Regions from separate parts of the Corynebacterium sp. 22-2729 genome, predicted to be linked through region 3. Evidence: predicted binding sites of a transcription regulator. Region 3 holds the regulator's gene; each other region holds the start of a gene.
The links. Region 3 encodes LexA, which represses DNA repair genes until DNA is damaged. Its sites were predicted from a motif close to CGAACANNTGTTCG; they were not measured.
Positions count from the first base shown of each region.

Region 1: the regulator LexA is predicted to act here: its motif matches at 4,948-4,961, upstream of ACUY2T_RS00505 (HNH endonuclease signature motif containing protein).
Region 2: the regulator LexA is predicted to act here: its motif matches at 3,161-3,174, upstream of ACUY2T_RS06650 (error-prone DNA polymerase).

Region 1 covers NZ_JBRBCA010000001.1:116,568-124,297, forward strand. The annotation lists gene ACUY2T_RS00480 (ATP-binding cassette domain-containing protein) at 1-80, shown strand, start outside; gene ACUY2T_RS00485 (ATP-binding cassette domain-containing protein) at 73-720, shown strand; gene ACUY2T_RS00490 (esterase-like activity of phytase family protein) at 760-2,175, opposite strand; gene dnaK (molecular chaperone DnaK) at 2,451-4,292, shown strand; gene grpE (nucleotide exchange factor GrpE) at 4,292-4,855, shown strand; gene ACUY2T_RS00505 (HNH endonuclease signature motif containing protein) at 5,079-6,380, shown strand; gene ACUY2T_RS00510 (hypothetical protein) at 6,377-7,567, opposite strand.
Region 2 covers NZ_JBRBCA010000007.1:86,904-94,633, forward strand. The annotation lists gene ACUY2T_RS06630 (sucrase ferredoxin) at 1-266, shown strand, start outside; gene ACUY2T_RS06635 (methionine ABC transporter permease) at 328-1,008, opposite strand; gene ACUY2T_RS06640 (methionine ABC transporter ATP-binding protein) at 1,005-2,111, opposite strand; gene ACUY2T_RS06645 (MetQ/NlpA family ABC transporter substrate-binding protein) at 2,150-3,010, opposite strand; gene ACUY2T_RS06650 (error-prone DNA polymerase) at 3,186-6,584, shown strand; gene ACUY2T_RS06655 (alpha/beta hydrolase family esterase) at 6,679-7,730, shown strand, end outside.
Region 3 covers NZ_JBRBCA010000010.1:61,803-69,532, forward strand. The annotation lists gene miaA (tRNA (adenosine(37)-N6)-dimethylallyltransferase MiaA) at 1-668, shown strand, start outside; gene dapF (diaminopimelate epimerase) at 684-1,550, shown strand; gene ACUY2T_RS08415 (hypothetical protein) at 1,547-2,332, opposite strand; gene hflX (GTPase HflX) at 2,401-3,846, shown strand; gene ACUY2T_RS08425 (DeoR/GlpR family DNA-binding transcription regulator) at 3,843-4,643, opposite strand; gene lexA (transcriptional repressor LexA) at 4,704-5,489, opposite strand; gene nrdR (transcriptional regulator NrdR) at 6,203-6,694, shown strand; gene hrpA (ATP-dependent RNA helicase HrpA) at 6,691-7,730, opposite strand, start outside.

The DNA of each region.
Region 1 (7,730 bases), on a different contig from region 3:
ACTTTAGTCACGCGTTGGTTGCGGCTTTGCCCAGCGGAGGCATTGAATACCAAACCGAGGTAGGGGAGAGAAATGCTTAAAGCTACCGAGGTGACCTATTCCTATGCAGGGAAACCCGTCTTGGAGAAAATTGAACTGATCATTGAACGCGGTGAGCTCGTGGGGCTGATTGGACCTTCAGGATCTGGCAAAACGACGTTGGCCAAGTTGCTTTCCGGGCGTTTCCTCCCAGATTCGGGAAAGGTCACGATTGACGGAGAACCTGTGGTGACGGGGCGAGATCGCCGGCGATCACGAATAGCGTTGGTGAGCCAATCCCCGCGGGATGCGTGCAATCCGCGGTGGACTCTCCGAGAGATCATCGCCGAACCCTTATTGATCGCCGGGGAGCACAATAGGGAAGTGATTCGCGAGTGCGTGGAGGATCATACGAAGCGAGCAATGCTGGATAGGGAATTGCTTGATCGTCGACCAGCACAGGTAAGCGATGGGCAACTGCAGCGAGCATGCTTGGCCCGCGCAACTGTGATGGATCCGGCCTTCCTCATCTGCGATGAACCGACTTCAATGCTCGACCCAATTGCGACGGCGAAAATTGTGGAGATGTTGCGCGAGACCGTGCGGGCGAACCGCGGAGTGCTATTGATTTCCCACGACCATCGGTTATTGACAGCGTGCGCTGACCGGACAGTGGCTATAGAAACCATCCCGCAGGCTTAGAACTCTGCGTTCCGCGCCTGTGCTGGTGAGGAGCGGTAATTAGCGCCGGGGGATGTCCAAAGAATGGAGCAACGTACGCTGCGAATCACTGAAGTTATTGTCCGAGATTAAGTACACGCGGTTTAACTCCGCCGGGGAAGTGGAGCTGCCGGCGTGGTTTCCGATGGCGGAGGAGCCCGCAGGAAGGGAGCCGGTGGTGACGGAACCGTGAGCCGGCACATCGGCAGAGTGGGCAGGCGGGGCCGCGAAGGTTAAGCCTTCAACATTTTCGGGGGATGCAGAGATGTTAGGGCTTGCCTCAGTGTTAGCCTTATCGCCACTCGAGCTTAGGTTGTCACCGAGCTTGTGAATGTCACTGGGTTTTTGCCCAGCGAAATCGAAGACCTTCTCGCGGTTAACGGGCACCTCGCTACCGTCCAAGCGCTCCCGGCCAAGCACATTGGTGGCCCCTTCCAGACTCAAACGGTAGATTTCGGCGCGGTTACCTTGTTTGGGGATGTAACCGCGCTGCAGCGCGTAGAGGCTGCCATCCGGGGAAGTAGCCAAGGAAGCGTACCCGCGATCGGCCTTGGGGGCGTACGTGGGGTCCACCTCGACCACATACTCAGCCTTGGGCTTGCCGGTTGTAGTGCTGTAAGCGGTCAACCGAGTTTTGGACCCCGCCTCGGGAGTATTGATTGGCCCATCCTGCACCAATGAGTTCTCGTTGAGAGTGTAAAAAGTTTCCTCATCAGGAGAAATTGTCATGCCCTCCGGGCCTTTGTTGGGGCTTATACCTTTAGTTTGTTTAACATCTTTTGCTGCATTGTGGTCGGGGACGTGATAGTGCGGGGGATGGATGCGCCGGATTTCCCGCCCGTTGCTATCGGATTCGATGACAAGGGGTGAGCGGTTCTTCGATCCCTTTGATTCGCCCTCGGTGGTCCATAGCAAATGGCCGTTAGGTAGCTGCTGGATCTCCTCCGCATCGTATTCCTTGGGGTTGTATGCACTGCCATCTGGCTTGGTGAAATTAACTTGTCCGGTGACCTTTGCCCGCCCGTTGTTGTCGATGTTCAAGCGGTAGGCGCGCGTGGGGCCATGATCGCCTTTGTCATCCGAGATGGCGAGGTAGGAGCCATCGGTGAGGGCAGTAAGCCCGGATAGCCCACCCACGTTGGGATCCTTGCTCGCTTGGCCGAGGTCGAACGCGCCGTTGTAGTGAGTTTGTTCCTGGCCACCAGTTTTCAGAGCGCCGGAAGGTGGGAAAGCCGATCCTGCGGGGAATTGCGGTGCGGAGAGTGAGGCGTCGGAACCAAAAGGGGTAGCGGAAGAAAAAGGGGCGGTGGCTGTGGTTGCGCCAAGGGCTGTGGGAGCGGCAATGACCGACCCAGCGAGAATCGAGGTAGCGACAAGTGGGGCGGCTGCCAGCGGGGTGGAAATGAGGGCGCGGTTTATGCGTATGCGGTTTTTCATACCCACTATCAAAACAGGTGGGGCGGGTTTGCGCATTTCAGGAGAGGTTCAGGGGTGAATCTAAAAGTATTTTTGAAAAAGTTGAGTCGATCGGGAACAAGTTTGAGGTGCGATGAGTTGAGTAGGGTGTGAGCAAGTTGAGTGGAGCAAACTCAAGTCGGCTTGACTAGACGCGAAAAACGCGGATACTAGTGTGCAGAGGCGGGCGAAGTTGAGTCCGCTCGACTAAGGCTCGATAGATTTTATTCGCCCCAGAAGTAATAGGAGGAACTGATATGGGACGCGCAGTAGGAATTGACTTGGGCACCACCAACTCTGTGGTGTCTGTTCTGGAAGGCGGCGAGGCTAAGGTCATCGCCAACTCCGAGGGGTCCCGTACCACCCCGTCCATCGTGGCTTTTGCCAAGAACGGTGAGGTACTGGTTGGTCAGTCCGCTAAGAACCAGGCGGTTGCCAACGTGGATCGCACCATCCGCTCCGTTAAGCGCCACATGGGTACGGACTGGAAGATCTCCATCGACGACAAGGAGTACACCGCTCCGGAGATCTCCGCTCGTACCCTGCAGAAGCTGAAGCGCGACGCGGAAAGCTACCTGGGTGAGGACGTAACCGACGCGGTCATCACCGTCCCCGCTTACTTCAACGACGCGCAGCGTCAGGCAACCAAGGATGCGGGCCAGATTGCCGGCCTGAACGTCCTGCGTATCGTCAATGAGCCGACCGCAGCTGCTCTGGCCTACGGCCTGGAGAAGGGCGACAAGGAGCAGACCATCCTGGTCTTCGACCTCGGTGGCGGTACCTTCGACGTTTCCCTGCTGGAAATCGGCGACGGCGTGGTAGAGGTTCGTGCTACCGCTGGTGACAACGAGCTGGGTGGCGACGACTGGGATCAGCGCATTGTCGATTGGCTGGCCGAGAAGTTCAAGGCCTCCCACGGTGTGGATCTGACCAAGGACAAGATGGCTCTGCAGCGTCTGCGCGAGGCAGCGGAGAAGGCCAAGATTGAGCTGTCCAGCTCCCAGCAGGCTTCCATCAACCTGCCGTACATCACGGTGGACGAGGATCGGAACCCGCTGTTCCTGGACGAAACCCTGACCCGCACCGAGTTCCAGAAGATCACTCAGGATCTGCTGGATCGCACCAAGGCTCCGTTCCAGGCGGTGCTGAAGGATGCTGAGGTTAGCGTGGACGAGATCGACCACGTCGTGCTGGTCGGTGGCTCCACCCGCATGGTTGCCGTATCCGAGCTGGTCACCGAGCTGACCAATGGTAAGGAGCCTAACAAGGGTGTTAACCCGGACGAGGTTGTGGCCGTGGGCGCTGCCCTGCAGGCCGGCGTGCTGCGCGGCGAAGTGAAGGACGTGCTGCTGCTGGATGTCACCCCGCTGTCCCTGGGTATCGAGACCAAGGGTGGCGTGATGACCAAGCTGATCGAGCGCAACACCACCATCCCGACCAAGCGCTCCGAGACCTTCACCACTGCTGAGGACAGCCAGCCCAGCGTGCAGATCCAGGTCTTCCAGGGTGAGCGCGAGATGGCTGCGCACAACAAGCTGCTCGGCTCCTTCGAGTTGGCCGGCATCGCCCCTGCACCGCGCGGCGTTCCGCAGATCGAGGTCACCTTCGATATCGACGCCAACGGCATCGTCTCCGTGTCCGCAAAGGACAAGGCGACCGGCAAGGAAAACACGATCAAGATCCAGGAAGGCTCCGGCCTGTCCCAGGAGGAGATCGACCGTATGGTCAAGGATGCTGAGACTCACGCAGAGGAGGACAAGAAGCGCCGCGAGGAGCAGGAAGTCCGCAACTCTGCAGAGTCTATGGCTTACCAGACCCGTAAGTTCGTCGAGGAGAACAAGGACAAGGTCAGCGAAGACGCCCAGAACAAGGTCGAGGAAGCAGCCAAGGCTGTGGACGAGGCTCTGAAGGGTGATGACATCGAGGCCATCAAGGACGCTGTGGAGAAGCTGAACGCTGAGTCTCAGGAGATGGGCAAGGCTATCTACGAGGCAGAAGCAGCATCCGGTGCTGAAGGTGCCGCTGCAACCGATGACCCGAACGTTGTCGACGCCGAAGTTGTCGATGAGGACACTTCCGCAGAGGATGATAAGAAGTAATGTCTGAAGATCTGAATCAGAACCCGGACGCCTCGGAAAATACCGAACCGGAAGTAACCGAGGCACAAGGGGTCGACGAGGGTCTGGCTGAGGTTGATCTGGCTGAAGATGAGGGCGTCGACAACAACGCCGCAGACGAGGCCGAGAACAACATCGAGGCCGAGCTGGCCGAGCGCACCGAAGATCTGCAGCGCGTGACGGCGGAGTACACCAACTACCGCCGTCGCGTAGAGCGCGACCGCGTGAGCGTGATTACCGGCGCGAAGGCCGACGTAGCCTCCGAGCTGCTGCCGATCCTGGATGACCTGGAGATGGCAGAACAGCATGGCGATCTGACCGGTCCGCTGAAGTCCATGTCGGATAAGCTGCACTCCGTGATGGCCTCCATGAAGGTGGAGAAGTTCGGCGAGGAAGGCGACGAATTCGACCCTAACTGCCACGAGGCAGTGCAGGACACTAGTAGTGGTGACGAGAAGGTGCTGGCCACCGTTCTACGTCGTGGCTACCGTCTAGAAGATCGGGTGCTGCGCAATGCGATGGTTATTATCGGCGACCCGCAGTAGTCCTGTTGGCGGTCTACCGCTGAGTTAACCCCTTAAGAGGGCTCCATGGTTTTACCGTGGGGCCCTTTCTTATGGCTAGAACACACATGTTTAGAACGAGTGTTCGATTTTGTAGTGTTTTTTCGGAAGGAGTGTCGGGGGCGTTTTCTATGCTTATTGCGCACGGAAAACCACGGGACGAAAACCATGCAACACAGGGGACTTTGATCATCAAAGGGGAAAGATGTTCGACCAACCCACACCACCAGAAGAATCGCCACCAGACCAGCGTCCGCCCAACCAATCCGCCGATCAGGCGCAGAAGCCTTTTTGGAAAGTAACCGACCCTACCGACCCGATAAGCGCAGCAGTCTGCGACATCAATCTCAACAATGCGCGCCTTGCCGTGGCATGCACGCCTCGCGACCATGAATGCGTCGGCGATGTCACCACCCGCTTGTGTGTCCGCCTGGGACTACCGGAGTTTCGGGTCATCCAGCTTATTGACGTCGGCGCAACCTTCCGCCGCTTCCCATCGTTGTTGAAGCTTGCCGAAACGGGGGCTTACTCCATAGAAATCTGGCGGATTGTCGCGCAGAGCCTTGTCGCTATTAGTGACGCCCACGCCTCCGTCATAGAAGCCGATGTATACACTGCACTTTCACCTACTCGACCTAACCAGGCAATGCTTGGGCATGGCACGATCCGTCAGCGGCTGAAGAAGATCGTCATGCAGCGCGAGCCTTTGGCTTGTCCGATCGATCCTGCAGATCGGCCCATACTCTCGGACGATGCGAATGAGGAGGGTGCCGAAGATGCGCTGGGAAATGCAGCAAGGCTGAGTATTGATGACCGGCCAAGCGACCATACCGAGTTTTATCTGACTCTCCCTAAGTTGGAGGCGCTAGAGCTGATTCAAGCGGTTGATGGCGTGCGGAAGAAAGAGAACTGCTCGCGGGCGCGGGCGCTGCTAAGTCTGGTGCGGGGGAGTGCTACTGCAGAAGTGAACCTCAACCTATATCGCCGGGTGGATATTCCGGATTCCCAGATCTGGGCCGCTGGCACCTGGCTTAGTCCGCTGGCTACGAAGGAATGGATGGCTCGCGTGACCCATCTGCAGGCTCCGGGGAAGGCCACCACGGCTGGTTATACTCCGACGCCGCTGATTCGCGCGAGCGTGGAAGGGCGGGACGGGACTTGCCGGTTCCCCGGTTGCGACGTGCCTGCCCACAAATGCCAGCTGGATCACGTCAAACGCTTCGTGCATAACAACCCGGAAGGCGGGCCGACTGATACGTCAAACCTCCACTGTCTCTGTGCAAAGCATCACAATGCGAAGACGACCGGAGCATGGGATGTGGAGATCTCCTCCGATGGAGTGGAAACCTGGAGCAGCCACGGCGACGGCCACACCGTGATCACCACTCCGAACGGCCCGCTGGGAAGATTCACATTCCGGCACCGAGCCATAAAGCGAACGCGGAGGGTGGTGGAGTTCAACCAGCGGAAACAACAGCGCAACCAAGAGGAAGAGCCACCGTTCTAGGCGAGGCCGCCTCCATCCCCTAGGTCACCGAGATGAAGCTTCTCGGTGAGGTATGCGGTCGGCTTGACCTCAAGCTCCGCAGTGTGGTCGCTATTCCACTTCACATTGGTGAACGTAGTCACCTCGCCCATGTGAGAGATCATCAGGCGTGGACTCAACGCGCCTGCCTGCTGGGAGAACTGGTTGGCGGCCAGGGTTGCCATCATCTTGATGGATCCCATGAGATCGCTGCCCTCATCCATCTCGCGGAGCAGCGTTACATGGCGATGCGGAGCTGCCAGCAACAACCCAGACTCGCGATCGATTTGGGGTAGGTAACGCTCGACGATGTCATCCAACAGAATCGGAATAGACCCCACGTAGTACGAGGATCCAACGAACAACCACACGCGTTCTCCGGGCTTGCTTTCGTCCGCCTGGATGGACTGCACCTCAAGATCGGAATCGATCAGATCCTGCCATAGGTTGCGGTAGCCGATCCGGAAGAGGTCCTCTACGGGCCCTCGATCCTCCAGCGAATCCGGGGTCAGGCCCAACACTGCGTTAGGTGAGTCTAGGACTAGGTGGATGCAAAGGGCGTCCGAAAAAGGACGAATGGGGGATTCTGGGTTGAACTCGAACGCATCCGCCTGCGCGCTCTCCGGCAGAAGTTCGATCGCCGTGAGGCGCACACGCAGGTAGGAGTAGAACTCCGCGTCGGGGATTGAGCCCATATCCGTCGTGATCTGGATAGACGAGACAAGCGTGGAAACGAAGTTATTGACCATCTCGGGCATGTCCCTGGCAAAGTCCTCGGCGCTCGCGACCTGCTTCGTGATGTTCTCAAGGCCCATTAGTGAACCCTCGCCATCGTCCGGTGCCGGAAGTCTGCCGCCATAGGGGCCAGGGGTGCGGCCGACATATTTCAGGGGCTTCTCAATGTCCTCAGGCTTGCTGAAATACACCACCTCAGGAGTGGGGTTCGCGCCATAGCCGAGATCGTTAAGCGCGCGCACGATGTGGCGAATCATCGCGGTGGACTGGTGCAAGTCCAGGCCGCTCAACGGCACTGGTGGATCCTCCGGGCCGGGAGCAGGTGTGCCGGGAGCAGAAAAGCTATCAACCGAGCTGTCAGAGCTGCCGAGATCGGATGGTGAATTGTGGGAGCCGAAAAGTCGGCTAAACCAACTGCGCTTTTTGGGTGCCATGGCCCCACCCTAGTCAGTTCTGCTCGAGTGGGCTTTCGTCTGGCCCCGAAGTGGCGCTGCAAGGGAATAAAAGCGTAGGGGCGTCGTTATAGAAGATTAGATATCAAAAGTTCAGCGCGGTAGACTCAAGGTTAATGAGTGATACCCCGCGTGAACAGCGCAA
Region 2 (7,730 bases), on a different contig from region 3:
GGCAGGTCGCGGAGCTTGCCGTCGCGGAGAAGATGTCTAAAGAAGGCCGCCCCGTCAAACTGGCAACGATGCACGTTCGTAAGCCGGAAGCAGCCGAGGCTGAAGCCACGGACGCTGGCACCGAGGTGCGCATTGTGCGCGTTACCGACGAAGCTGGTGCACATAAAGAAATCACGGTGCGCCTGACTTCGCGCTCGGGTGGTACATCCGTTCCCTCTTGCGACAAGAAGCCCAAACAGACCGTGACGTGGGACGCGGAGTTCTAAACCCATAGAAAAACCCCGGGGCAGTTCAGATTTGAACTAGCACCCGGGGTTTCGTTGCTAACTAGCGGCGCATGATCTTCTTCGACAGCCAGTTTCCGCCCAGCTGCGCGATCTGCACGATGACGATGATTACTGCAACGGTCGTCCACGTTACGGCGTCATTAAACGAGCGATAACCGTAGACAATCGCGAAGTCACCCAAGCCACCGGCGCCGATGTATCCCGCCATGGCGGACATATCGACAATGGCGATAAACATAAAGGTCAGGCCTAGGATCAGCGGCCCCAGCGCCTCAGGGATGATTACCGAGAAGATGATCTTCAGCGGCGAGGCACCCATCGCCTTGGCCGCCTCGATCACGCCCGGGTCGATGGCCACGAGGTTCTGCTCGAAGATGCGGGCGGCGCCGAAAGTCGCGGCGACGACCATACCGACGATCGCGGCCTCGGTGCCGATACGGCTCTGCACCACTAGGTCAGTTAGCGGACCGATCGCTGTCAGCAAGATGATGAACGGGATCGGGCGGATGAAGTTCACCAGGAAGTTCGTTACCCAGTAGACCGCACGGTTCTGCAGAATGCCGCCCTTGCGGGTGGTAAACAGTAGCAGGCCGATCATCAGGCCTAGAACCGAGGAGATCACAAGCGTGATCGAGACCATGTAGAGCGTGTCGAAAATGGCCTTTTGGAACGTGTTGCCGTAGCGATCCCAATCCATTTGCGCGAGGGTCATCGTGTTCATCGGATCTCCTCAATCTCGGTGGAGGACTGCATATGGCTGTGGAACTCCTCAATTGCCTGCTCGCCGGCGGCATCGTGCGCCGTCAAGCGCAAGGTAAGGCGACCGAAGCTGTGGTTTTGAAGGGTAGTGACGCCACCGTGGACGATGTTGACCGTCACTCCTGCAGCAGACAGCTTGGATACGGCGTCGAAGAAACCAATTCCCTCGGCCATAGTCACAGTGAAGAGGCGACCGTGCTCGGACTGTAGCGCCTCGGCCTCAACCATATCCGGAGTGTTGCGCAGGGAAGTGGCCACAAAGTTGGCCGCAGTCTGCGTCTGCGGGTTGGAGAAGACTTCGTAAACGCTGCCCTGTTCCACGATGCGGCCGTTCTCCATCACGATGACGGAGTCCGCGATGGCGCGCACAACTTCCATCTCGTGAGTGATCACGACGATGGTGATGCCGAGCTCACGGTTGACCTTGCGGAGGAGCTCCAACACGTCGCGCGTGGTGGAGGGGTCCAATGCACTGGTGGCTTCATCGGCCAGCAGCAAACTGGGGTTGGTAGCCAGCGCGCGGGCGATGCCGACGCGCTGCTTCTGACCGCCAGAGAGTTGCTCCGGGTAGGCCTTGCCCTTATCGGAAAGGCCGACGAACTCCAGCAGCTCCTTCACTCGTTCCTCGCGCTGCTGCTTAGGCATGCCCTGCAGGCGTAGTGGGTAGGCCACGTTGCCTGCCACGTTGCGGGAGGAGAAAAGGTTGAACTGCTGGAAGATCATGCCGATATCGCTGCGCAGCTTGCGCATTTGCGATTCCGGTAGGGGAACGATGTCCTGGCCATCCAGCAGGATCTGCCCGCTGGTGGGGCGATCCAGGCCGTTGATCTGACGGACGAGGGTGGACTTGCCTGCACCGGAGTAGCCGATAATGCCGACGATGGATCCCGCCGGGATATGAGTGTTGATGTCCTGCAGGGCTCGAATTTCTTTCTTGCCCTGCTTGAAAACCTTCGTCACATCGCGGAAGACGATGTCTGTGCCGGTGCTACTCGTGCCAGTGTTGCTCGTGCCGGTGGTGCCGGCACTGGGCTGGTCGACGCTAGGTTTCGCGTCTGAAGCCATAGGGAACCTCTTTTGAGAGTGGGGGTTAGGGAAGGGAGCTACTTCTTGATCTGCTTTTCGGTGTCCTTCAGGATCTTAGACAGCTCGTCTGGGCCCATCTTGACCTCGACGGAGGTGCCCTTGGACTGCTCGTTCAGGGCATCCTGAACGTCCTTGGAGTGCCAGACGTCGATGAGCTTCTTCAGATCCTCATCGTCCTTGTGCTCCTCGGTGGTGACGAAGGCGTTGATGAATGGCTTTGCAGCCTCTGCCTTCGGGTCATCCTGGACAATGGAGGACTTCGGGTCGATGTTGCCGCGCTCCAGGAAGGAGTTGTTGATGACGGCTGGGGTGCCGTCCTTGTAGGCGGTTACGGTCTGGGCGGCATCAACCGGGGTGACCTTGACCTTGGACTTGCTTTCATCAACATCGGCCGGAGTCGGGGAGAGAACCTTATCGTCCTTCAGCTTCACTAGACCGGCGGATGCCAGCACGTGGAGGGCACGACCCTGGTTGGTCGGGTCGTTCGGGATGGCGACCTCGCCGGCTTCCTCGATGTCCTTAACTTCGCTGTGATCCTGGTAGTACACGCCCAGCGGGATGATCTCGGTTGCGCCGATCGGCACCAGGTTGGAGTCGTTGTTGACATTGAAGTCAGCCAGGAACATCAGGTGCTGGAAGTTGTTGACGACGATTTCGCCGTCCTGCAGAGCACGGTTCGGCAGGCTGTAGTCGCCGAACGGAACTAGCTCGACATTCAGGCCTTCTTCCTTAGCCTTCTGTTCGAAGACCTGCCACTGCTTTTGGCCCTGGTCGGTGGTGCCGATCTTGATCGTGTCATCGTCACCGCCGCAGGCGGAAAGGCTGAAAGCCATAGCTACCGCAGCTACTCCGGCTGCAACCTTTTGGCGAAGGGACATGGGAATCCTCCTGGATTGTCATAGGCCCGGATCTTTTTGGAACGTCCGGGCTGAACTGTGCGATTAAGGTAGCAGTCTAAACCAAAATGAACAACTTAGTCTAGTTTTAGTTTGAGCTTTTTCGGAAGCGGCCACATATTACCCATTAATAGAATATGTGTTCTATAGTTGGCCTGTGTCTAATGAGTCGCGCAAGCCACAGTCCAGGAGTTTCTCCCTAGGGTCACCACTGAGTTGGAGACAGCTCGAAAGCGTGCTGTCCGGACAAGGGCCTGGACTGCGGAACCTGCGGGCAATAGGAATAGGGGAGGAGACGGGAGTAACTGGGGGCGAAGGGGCGTCAACAAGAAAAACCGGAATCGCCTTTGCCGAGCTTCATGCCTGCAACACCTACAACTTCCTGCGCGGCGCGAGCCAACCCGAGGAAATGGTTGCAGCGGCGCGCGAACTGGGGCTAAGTGCTCTTGCATGTGTAGATCGCGATGGCTTTTATGGGGCAGCGCGCTTCGCAACGGCGGTGGCTGAGAGCACAGGGAGCTCCGATGCTGGCGAAACGAACCTCGCGACGGTGTTCGGTGCTGAGCTGAGCCTCGACGTGCCGCTCACGGTGCTGTGCAAAGGACGCGAAGGGTATGTGCGGCTAAGTCGCCTTATTACTGACGCCCGTATGGCCGACCCCGACAAAGATTCCGTACGGTACCCCGACCTCTCCCAGCTAGCAGAGGGAGCGGGCGGCCACTGGCTCGTGCTTCTCGACTGGCGGTGGGCAGAAAGCACGACAAGCGCATACACGGCAGCGCGGTTAATAAAGCTTTTTGGCACGGCCAATGTTGTGGTCGAGTTGCAGCACACAATGAACCCGGCGGATGCCGATCGCAACGAACGCCTCCACGCCCTGGCGATGCACTACGGACTGCGTGAGATCGTTAGCAGTGCCCCTACATGCGCCACACCGAAGCACTCCCGGCTGGCCGGGGCGAAGGCGGCGCTGCGCGAACGCACAGACGTCGCTGCCGCAGAGCCGACCGTCCACCCGGTGGGCGGCTCGTGGCTGCGCTCGGGGGAGGAGATGCTGCAGCTCGCCGGCGATTGTGAGTGGCTAGCCCGTGCTGTCGAGACTTCCGTGCAGGTCGCCCGCGAATGCGCCTTCACCCTGGATCTCGTTGCACCGAACCTGCCGCATTTCCCCGTACCGGAGGGGTACACGGAAATGTCCTGGTTGCGCGCTATTACCGCCCGTGGCGGAGCTGAGCGCTATGGACGGCGTGGTTCTTCTGCAGCAGCCAACCAGGCGTGGGCCACCATTGACCGCGAGCTGGAAACGATCGAACGCTTAGGCTTTCCCGGTTACTTCCTCATCGTCCACGACATTGTCTCCTTCTGTCACGAGAACAACATCTTTTGCCAGGGACGCGGGTCTGCGGCGAACTCTGCAGTGTGCTTTGCTCTGGGGATCACGACGGTGGACGCGGTGGCGTCGGGGCTGCTATTTGAACGCTTCCTCTCCCCGGAACGCGACGGGCCGCCCGACATTGACCTCGACATCGAGTCGGGAAGACGCGAGGAGGTGATCCAATACGTGTACTCCCGCTATGGACGTGAGAATGCCGCGCAAGTGGCAAACGTGATTACCTATCGCCGCCGTGGCGCGATCCGCGATGCTGGCCGGGCTCTCGGCTACGCGCCGGGTCAGATCGACGCATGGAATCGTCACCCAGAACAAACCCCTGAGATTGTTTATGACCTCGCCGAACAGATGCGGGATCATCCCCGACACCTAGGAATCCACTCCGGGGGAATGGTGATCTGTGATCGTCCTATCGCACAGGTCGTACCTACAGAATGGGCGCGGATGGAGGGGCGCTCCGTGGTGCAGTGGGATAAGGACGACTGCGCCGCCGTGGGGTTGGTGAAGTTCGACCTGCTGGGGCTGGGCATGCTGGAAGCGCTTCACCATGCGGTGGATCAGGTGCGTGCGCACCGCGGACGGAACGTCGAGCTTTGGCGACTGGACCCTACCGAATCGGAGGTCTATGCAATGCTTGCCCGTGCCGATGCAGTGGGAGTGTTTCAGGTGGAATCCCGCGCACAGATGTCCACTCTGCCGCGTCTGAAGCCACGTACGTTCTATGACCTCGTAGTGGAAGTAGCGCTGATCCGCCCCGGCCCCATTCAAGGCGGCTCCGTGCACCCGTATATTCGCCGCCGCAATGGCCTGGAGCCCGTCACTTTTGACCATCCATGCCTGGAGCCCGCGCTGACAAAAACTCTGGGCATTCCGCTATTTCAAGAGCAGCTGATGCAGATGGCCGTGGATGCGGCGGGGTTCACCGGCGCCGAGGCTGATTCCTTGCGTCGGGCGATGGGATCGAAACGTTCTCCGCAGAAGATGGAGCGATTGAAAAAGCGCTTCTACCAGGGTTTAAAGAATAAAAACGGCATTATGGGCGCTGTAGCGGATCGGCTCTGGGACAAGATCGTGGCCTTTGCCAGCTATGGCTTTCCCGAGTCGCACTCGCAGTCCTTCGCCTCCCTTGTTTACTACTCCGCATGGTTCAAATATCACTACCCGGCGGAGTTCTGTGTGGCGCTGCTGCGGGCACAGCCGATGGGTTTCTATTCGCCACAATCCCTGTTGGCGGATGCTCGCCGCCATGGAGTGCAAGTTCTTCCCGTGGACGTGAACGCTTCTGCCGTGCAGGCCGATGCCGTCGTTCCCTTAGCGACGTCCCCACGTTCCAACCGACCAACGGGAGTTCATGGGCTAGGGCGCGGCACCGCTGAGCCGGTGGGGCAGATACGCCTGGGACTTAGTGGTGCCGGAGGAGTAAAGGGTATCTCCGCCGAAGTAGCGGGGCGCATTGTGGAAGCACGTGAAAGGCTCGGACGTTTCACCAGTGTGGAGGACCTATCGCGAGAGGCTGGCCTGACCACGGCTCAAGTGGAGAAGTTGGCTCGCGCTGGAGCGCTGGGGAGTCTCGGACTGACCCGCCGCCAGGCGGTATGGGCTGCCGGGGTGGCTGCGACCGAACGCCCCGGAATGCTTCCGGGCACGTCCGGGGTACATGCGCCAGCTTTGCCGGGGATGAGTGCTTTTGAGATGGCGGCGTCAGAACTAGAAGCAACGGGCGTAACAACTGATGAGCATCCGGTGCAGTTACTCCGCTCGTATCTGAACCAGTGGCATCGACGCCCAAACGGTGCAAGTGGTGCAAGCAATGCATGTGGTGCAGCAGTGGTGACCGCCGACAGTCTGTTGCACGTTCCCAATGGCACCCGCGTGCGCGTCGCTGGCGTGGTGACACATCGGCAGCGTCCCATGACCGCAGGTGGAGTGGTGTTCTTTGGGCTAGAAGACGAGACAGGGCTGGCGAATATTGTGGTCTCGCCAGGACTGTGGACGCGGCAGCGGGCAGTGGCATTGAATGCGAAGATCCTGGTCGTGCGAGGGATCGTACACAACGCAGAAGGAGCTGCTGCGGTGACGGCAGATCTATTGGAACAGGTGGAAACTCAGTTACGCCCGGCAGGCGAGATCGCAGGTGCGCATGCGGGGGCGCGAGACTTCCGCTAAGCGGTAGCAGCCTTAGCGCACTGAACGGCTTAGTGATCTTGAACACGGGGTGCGGTGATTGACACAAGCGCAAGGGCAAAGAACAATCGTCCACGTGAACCGCCAACCTTTCGACTCCAGTAACCGCGACGCGCACCGTCGCGAGCGCGGAAACTCTGCTCGAAAGAAGCATCACCATCTGGCCGAGTTTTCGCAGGCGAGAAGCTACGGCGCACACGCTGCGGAAAATTCTTGGCGGGGGAACAGACGGCGTCATAACCAGAACAATGAGGAAGTACCTGCTGGAAGGCACCGCAGGGAAGACGCCGCAGCGCATAGGCGGCCAACAGAACAGCAATTCCGCCGCCGCCGAATCGCGGCGACAACGTTTGCAGCATTCCTCCTGGTTTGTGCCGCTGGCGTGGGCGTGACAGTGCAGAAACTGACTCACGCTACCCATGAGGATCCACAGGCCCATAACACTGTGAAAGAACCCGCGGACTATGCCCCTACAGAGGCTGTGGCGATCCCGCCTACCAGCCAGAATGTGCAGGTCACGCCTGCGGTTGCGCGTATCCCGAAGAAGTTCCGCCCTATCCACGATGTCATGAAGCCAGGGCAGAATAAGACTCTGCTGGTCAATTCCAGCAACCGTGACCGCCGGTACATCATCAACGTACCTAAGGGTGCAAAGCCGTACTCCAAGAAGGAAAAGTCCGCCAAACCCGGCAAGCCCATCCCTTTGATCTTTGCGTTTCATGGCTACCGTGAGCAGGCAGACCAGATGGCGCGCTACACGGGCCTGGCGGGCAAAGATGCGATCGTGGCATACCCACAGGGAGTGGGTAGTGCATGGGAGGGCGCCCCGTACGCGCGCGTGAAAAAGGGAGAGGATGTGCGCTTTGTTCGTGACATCCTGGACGAAATCTCGTCTACCTACGAGATCGACGCCAACCGTATCTATGCCACTGGCATGTCCAACGGCGGCGGTTTCGTGGGCAAATTGGCCTGCGAAATGCCAGATGAATTCGCAGCATTCGCGGCAGTGTCTGCCGCGTACTACTCGGGAACGTGGAAAGCCTGCGCAGAGAAGGGCTCAGATCCGAAGCACCCAGAAACAGTGCGTTTCAAGCGGGGAGCGACAAGCCCTTTTCTGGATATCCATGG
Region 3 (7,730 bases):
AGACGGTGGAAGATATTCTGTCCCGGGGAAAAACACCCGTCATCGTCGGTGGATCCATGATGTATGTACAGGCATTGGTAGACGAGTGGGACTTCCCGCCGACGGATCCGGCTGTGCGTGAAAAATGGCAGCGCCGTTTGGATGAACGTGGCGTCGCCGCTATGCATCAACACCTCGCGACGATAGATCCCGAGGCGGCCCGCGTTATCGAAGACAACGATCCGCGACGCACGGTCCGCGCCTTGGAGGTCATCGAACTTACGGGCAAACCTTTTGCTGCTTCCCAGCCTCCGAAGGACTCGGTGCCCCGGTGGAACATGCGCCTGCTGGGGTTGAATGCCCCCGCTGAATGGCTTAATCCCCGCATCGAAATGCGCGTGCGCCAGATGTTTGACCACGGGCTGGTGGAAGAGGTTCGATCGCTGGTCGGCGAGGGGCTGATTCGCGAGTCCACAGCCGGACAGGCTATCGGCTATGCCCAGGTGTTGGACTACTTCTCCGGCGAGCTCACCTTAGAGGAGGCCATCGAGCGAACCATCACTGGCACCCGGCGCTATGCTCGACGGCAGCGTTCCTGGTTCCGTAGGGATCAAAGAATTTTTTGGATTGACGCCTTTTCTCCCGACCCCGTCCGCGAAGCCACCGAGGCATTGGGAATGAGCAGCTAATAAGGAGTGTTCTGCATGATCGACTTTTTTAAAGCCCACGGCACGGAAAACGACTTCGTTGTCCTCATGGATGAGTCCGTCGAGGTGGATCTCACGGAGAATCGTGTTCGACAGCTCGCCGATCGGCGAGCCGGAATTGGCGGTGATGGGGTGATCCGCATAGCCACTGGAGACGCGCTCATTGGTGCGGGTGTGCTGGATGCACTTCCGGAGGGTGTAAAAGGCGAGGAATGGTTTATGGATTATCGCAACGCCGACGGTTCCCTGGCCGAGATGTGCGGTAATGGAGTGCGAGTCTTTGCCCATGTGCTGTGCTCTCAGGGAAAGGTACAGGCCGGTGAGCAGTTCGGTATTGGCACTCGCGCCGGCCGCAAGCTCGTAGAGGTGCATGAAGTTAGCGGCGAAAAACAGGAACACGCCATTGTGAGCGTGGAGATGGGCTCCCCGGAGGTATTGGGTGTGTCCACCGCGCAGGTAGGCGACGTGAAGGTTGCGGGACTCGGAGTGGATATGGGCAATCCACACCTAGCCGCTGTGGTGCCGAACCTGACCGCGCAGAAGCTTAGAGAGCTGCCGATCGAACAGCGAGTGCAGTTCGACCCAGAGTTCTTCCCGAACGGCGTGAACCTAGAGGTGCTCACTCCGCTGGACGATGCGGGAGCAGTGCACATGCGCGTTCATGAACGAGGGGTAGGAGAGACTCGCTCGTGCGGAACCGGAACTGTCGCTGCCGCTGTGGCTGCCCTTGCCGACGCCGAACGGGCCACCGGTACCGTGATCGTGCACGTTCCAGGCGGTGAAGTGCAGGTAGAGATCTCCGCGGAAGGATCCGTGCTCCGCGGCCCTGCGGCGATCGTGGCTTGGGGCCAGACGATCCTTTAGTGGCCTCCGCAGCCACAGCTGCCGGAGCCACAGGCTCCGCCACACCCGGCGGCATCGACTGTGCTGGCGGTGAACTGCACGGTACCTGAGACGATCAGCGGTGACGTGGCGCTAGCGGGGTTTATGTCCTTACCTACGGCATCTGCTGGTAGCACGACGGTGAACTCAAAAGGCGAGCTTACAGTCGCAGTCCAGAACTCTTGCCTGGTCAACGCATTGACCTTCTTGACCCATTGGGAAGCTTCAACAGCAATCTCCGCCGTTGCGTGAGGAGGCGTAGCCGGAGAATTGATGTCTTTGAGGCCGCTTGAATCGACCACGCCGACCTTGAGGCCGCCGTCCTTGGCGAACTCCGTGGAATCCGCGTAGACCCGGACGGAGCTGGCCAAAGCCCCAATCTGGAACTGGTGGTACTCCAACGAAGGGGCGTCCACAAGTAACGGGCCCTGAGCGATCGTTGCTGTAAGGGAAGAGATAGTGGGAGCTTGCTGCCCAGCGATCTGCAACATCGGACTGTCGTCAACCACATCGAGTACTCCGATGATGTCATTCAGCATCGAGAGGTGAGCAGTGGTGGCAGCCCCGCCGGAGTAGCTGGCGAAGGAGCCGAAGGGCTCGACGGCCAGGACGACCATGCGGGCGCCTGAGGGGTCATCGAACTGCAGAACCTGGCCGCCGCGAACCTCGCCTGATACACCGAGGCTGCCGGAGCCGTAGGCGGCCTCCAGCGCTTCTTGCCACTTCGGGAAATCCATGCCAATGCTGCGAAGTTCAGGAATCATGCAAACCACTCTAGTCCGCTGCACCAAATTTCCTATTTAGTGCCCCTGACAGGTAAAAATAGTCCTTAATGACGGAACAGACCGAACACACTACACACTCCTTCGCCCCTATACCTGACCCCACAGTCGGCGAGCTCGATCTCGAAGCACGCTCTAGCCTGCGGCGGCTTTCCCGCGGCGTAAGCACCTACACCGACGAGCAATCGGACGGCTACGACGTTGAGTACCGAAAGCTCAGACTGGAGAAAGTCGTGCTGGTCGGCGTGTGGACCTCTGGCACGATTGCGCAGGTGGAAGCGAACCTAGAGGAGTTGCGCGCACTGGCGGAAACAGCGGGCTCCGAGGTGACGGAGATGCTGTACCAGCGGCGCGACAAGCCGGATTCTGGCACCTATATCGGGCGCGGCAAGGTCGAGGAACTGAAGGCTGTCGTATTGGAGACCGGCGCTGATACCGTCGTCTGCGATGGTGAGTTGAGCCCCGGCCAAATGATCGCGCTGGAAAAGGCGCTCGACGTCAAGGTTATTGACCGTACCATGTTGATCCTCGATATCTTCGCCCAGCACGCGAAGTCCAAAGAGGGCAAGGCACAGGTAGCGCTTGCGCAAATGGAGTACCTCATTACGCGCGTTCGTGGTTGGGGCGGTGCGCTTTCCCGCCAGGCCGGTGGACGCGCTGGCTCCAATGGCGGTGTAGGTCTGCGCGGTCCCGGTGAGACGAAGATCGAAGCCGACCGTCGCCGCCTGCGCTCCGAGATGGCGAAGCTGCGCAAAGAAATTGCTGCAATGAAAACCTCTCGAGAGGTAAAGCGCGAGCGACGCGATGCTTCTGCGATTCCGCAGATCGCGATCGCCGGGTACACCAATGCTGGTAAGTCTTCGCTCATCAACGCATTGACGGGTGCGGGAGTACTGGTAGAAGACGCACTATTTGCCACCCTGGATCCGACCACCAGGCGGGCAAACCTGGCTGATGGTCGGTCCGTGGTTTTTAGCGACACGGTTGGATTCGTGCGTCACCTCCCCACGCAGTTGGTTGAAGCTTTCCGCTCGACCTTGGAGGAGGTTCTGGCAGCCGACGTGGTTTTGCACGTTGTGGATGGTTCCGATCCTTTCCCACTGGAGCAGATCAAGGCTGTGAACACAGTGATCGGCGGGATCGTCGAGGAATCCGGACAGGAGGCGCCACCGGAAATTCTGGTGGTGAACAAGATCGATACCGCGGACCCACTGGTGCTCGCCGAACTACGTCACCGAGTGCCGGATGCCGTCTTTGTGTCGGCGAAAACAGGTGAAGGGATTGCCGAGCTGGAGGCTCAGCTGGAGTTGTTCCTGAATTCCCTGGATTCCCATGTCACGTTGCACGTGCCTTTTGACCGCGGCGATATCGTGGCCAAAGTCCACGAACTGGGAACGGTAATTGCAGAGGACTATGACGCAGAGGGAACGAAACTAGAGGTTCGTTTGCCGAATGTAGTGGCAGGGGAGTTGCAGGAGTTCAGAGCCGCAGACTAGCTGCCAAAGCTGACGTCGATACCGAGATTGCGCAGCTCGGAAACGTAGGGCTGCGGGGCGTCCTCGTCGGTCACGACGGCACTGATGTCCTGGATAGTTGCGAAGCTCACCAGATAGTCCAGGCCAAACTTCGTGGAATCGCACAGAGCGACTACGCGGTCGGAGTTTGCCACCATAGAGCGCTTGATTGCTCCTTCTTGGGCATCGGGAGTGGATAGCCCATGATCGATAGTAAGGGCATTGGTTCCAATGAATGCAACATCGGCATGGAGGACGCCGAGGGCGCGGGTGGCAAGGTCGCCAACGACGGCCTGAGACAGGGCGCGGACGTGCCCACCGATTAGTTGGACATCGCAACGGGGGGATTCCGCCAATGTGGTGGCAATAAAGAAAGAGTTCGTGACGATATTGAGCTTCGGTGCCATCAGCTTGGGATCGTTTGTGGCATTGGCTTCGGCGATGGCCTCGGCAAAGACGCCCGTGGTGGTACCTGCATCGATGAAGATGGTGCTGCCTGTTTCCGGAAGGAGCTTTACTGCAGCTTGGGCGATTGACCGCTTGGCTCCGAGAGATGCCTTTGAACGTGTGGCAAGAGTGGTGAAGTCTGTACGGAAATCCTGCGCCGGAACCGCTCCGCCGTGGATGCGGAAGAGCTCACCGCCGTCAGAGAGAATCGCGAGGTCGCGGCGAATTGTTTCCGCGGTGACGCCGAACTTCTCCGCCAGTTCATTCACAGTAACCCTGCCGTGAATGGCGGTGAGGGAGGCTATTTGACGGCGCCGTTCTGCTGATTCCATAGGCGCTACTTTAGTGCCAAGCGGGTCGGAGACGGCGGCGTCAGAACCAATAGGGGGGAGTTAAATCTTGCGCAGAACCGCTGCGACCTTACCTAGGATGGTTGCTTCCTCGGCAGGGATAGGTTCGAACAGGGGGTTGTGGGGGATAAGCCACAGTCCGTCGGCATCCTTTTGGAACTCCTTTACGGTGGCCTCACCGTCGATCATGGCGGCGACAAAATCGCCGAACTCGGCGACGGCCTGGGAGCGAACCACGACCCAGTCTCCGTTGAAGATGCCGGCATCATGCATAGACTCGCCCACGACCTGCAACAAGAAGAGCTCTCCGTTACCTACCAACTCCTGTGGTAGTGGGAAGTGAGCCTCAACATTTTGCTCTGCAAGGATCGGGGCGCCAGCGGCGATCTGCCCCACAACCGGGACGTAGGTGGCCTCTGGCATGAGCTCTCCCTCGTCGGAAGTCGGGGGCGGAGTAGCTGCTTGCGGCGTGGGTTTAGTCTGGGCCGGGAGTTGCACGCCGTCGAAGGAGCGCACATCAACCGCGCGAGGTCGCTTGCCATCGCGGCGTAGATGTCCGCGCTTCTCCAGCTGGGTGAGATGATAAGAAACCGATGACGTCGAGTGCAGTCCTACAGCATCGGCAATTTCGCGAATACTTGGCGGGTAACCGCGGATGACCGTCGAATCGCGAATGACTTCGAGAATGCGGCGCTGGCGAGTGCTTAGGGCTGGCTTCTTGCCGTCCTTCTGAGCTTGCTTCTCCGCACGCTTGTCAGCCTCGGACTTCGGAGGACGCCCAAGCTTAGGGCGAGGGGAAGGGCTTTCGGTGGGTTGGTCGGTGGACACGGTTATACCTCATTCCGGCGGGGTCTCTTTATCGGTATTTCGCGATCTGCATCCACACTACCCGAAATAGAACGCATTTCTAGTATATGTGTTCGAAAAAGTTTAGATTTGTCTAGACATGTTCGAACATGCGTGCTAAATTTTGTGCTGTGTTCGAGATTCGAACAGATGATCTAGAAACCAGAATTTTTGAAGTTCCCTGTCGGGCGTGAATGGTTCACTAGGGCAACAGCCAAGGGAATAAGACGTAGGCGCTAAGGCGCTTTGCTGATTGGCCTTACGTCGCATTGTAAAGGAGTAGCCACATGACCACCTCGATCATTCGTCCCGCAACTACTGTCCAGTCTGCATCGCATGTCCGTGTGCTTCCTGATGATCGGGTTGCGCCACTTCGTAGGCCTCAAGTTCTTAAGCCTAATTGGGAAGCACTGGATTCTAGGGGTAATTCGAACACCTTTGGGTATTCTTCTGCACCTGTTGCGCGTTCGATTCCGCGCCGCAAGATGGATCGCATCTCCGGCGCAAACGAATGCCTGTTCGACAATCAAATGGGATGGGTAGATAGAGTTCGCGCACGAACGGAGCGAATCATTCACTCGCCTGGTGGAACCGCGGTCTCCCTTGGAGTGATGTCCACGCTGCTTGGGTTTGCGCCTCTTCTCATCCCATAGTTCAGCTTCTGTGTCGGGGGAGGGGCGACTAAGCTGAGAAGGGTGTTGTGCCCCTCCTGTAGCTCAGATTCATCCCGCGTTGTTGATTCGCGATCCATTGAGATGGGTGTTTCTATCCGACGTCGTCGCGAATGCAGTCAATGCCAGACCCGCTTCACCACTATTGAAAGGTCTGTTCTGTTGGTAGTGAAGCGCAATGGAGTGACCGAGGAATTCAGTAGAGAAAAAGTTATCAAGGGCGTGCGTCGGGCATGTCAGGGGCGCGACGTCTCCGACGACGCATTAAAGCGTCTGGCACACGAAGTGGAACAAGCCGTTCGAGTGACACATGGCTCCCAAGTACCCGCAAACCAGATCGGCCTGGCGATCTTGGATCCACTCCGAACCTTGGACGAGGTGGCTTATCTGCGTTTCGCCTCCGTGTATAAGTCTTTTAATTGTGCCGAAGACTTCGAGCAGGAAATCGAATCGCTGCGTGCCCACCGCCAGTCTCTAGCCCAGCATCCTGAAGAGTCTGAAGGCGACGACAGCTAACGGATCTTCTCCAATTTCTTACGGATACGCTGCAGGGATACCGAATGCGCTGTGCCTAGGTTCTGCGCAAAGAGGCTGACTCGAAACTCCTCGATCATCCAGCGCACCTCCTTGATCTGTGGGGAGACAGCCCTCGCCGTTGGGAGCCGCTTCTTCGTCTTTTCCAAGAGATCAAAAGCCTCTTGAACCTCTTCGTCCAGATCCTCTTCCTTGTCTGGATCCGTCTTCATCATTTCCAATCGGGCGCGCATGGCCTCTACATAGCGCGGAACGTGGCGCATGTGCTCAATGCCATTGCGGGCGATGGCATGCTTGCCCAGGAAGAAATCGAGTTGCTTACGCATATCTTCAATGGCATCTCCCGACCAGCCCTTCAGTTCCGCTGACATGTCCGCAACGGCCAGCACAGCGGGTGCGAGGGCTACTACGTATTGCCGCACGCGTCCGGGTCCCTGAGAGCGAGCTACACCCACCACCTCTTCGCACTTTTCTGGGTCGCGCACCACCGGCCCCAGCTTCATAAGCATGTCTCGGCAGGCCAGAGCCACCACATCGCTGACTAGCCCATCGACGCCCCCGTCGATCTGCTCCATAGCCACACGTTGACGTAGCGGCAAGCCCTTGATCATTTGCTTTGGGGATATCGTACAAGCGTTGACCATCATGTTCAGCACGGTCGTAAACTGCTGCCCATCCGCAGCTTGCTTGGTGGGGAAGGCTTTCAACGTCACGCCACTGTGTGAAGCGACGATAGCGGGATAGGTGTGCAGAGTTTGCCCGTCGACCACCGTTTCCACTGTCTCGGGAAGCACTCCGATGCCGTCTACTGTCCATGCCTCGGCGGTAGCCAGCACACCGCTCGACGTGCCGCCACGCTTCTTTTGTCGCTGAGGTGAATGCTGTGCAGCATCGCTGGGAGCTGCAGGCTTCGTCCGAGCTGCCGCCTGAGCAATCGCAGAAGTGACCTGGCCAGAAAGTTTGTTCTGGAGATATTGCAGGTCACGAGACTTCTCGATCACCTTTCCCCGCCGGTCAA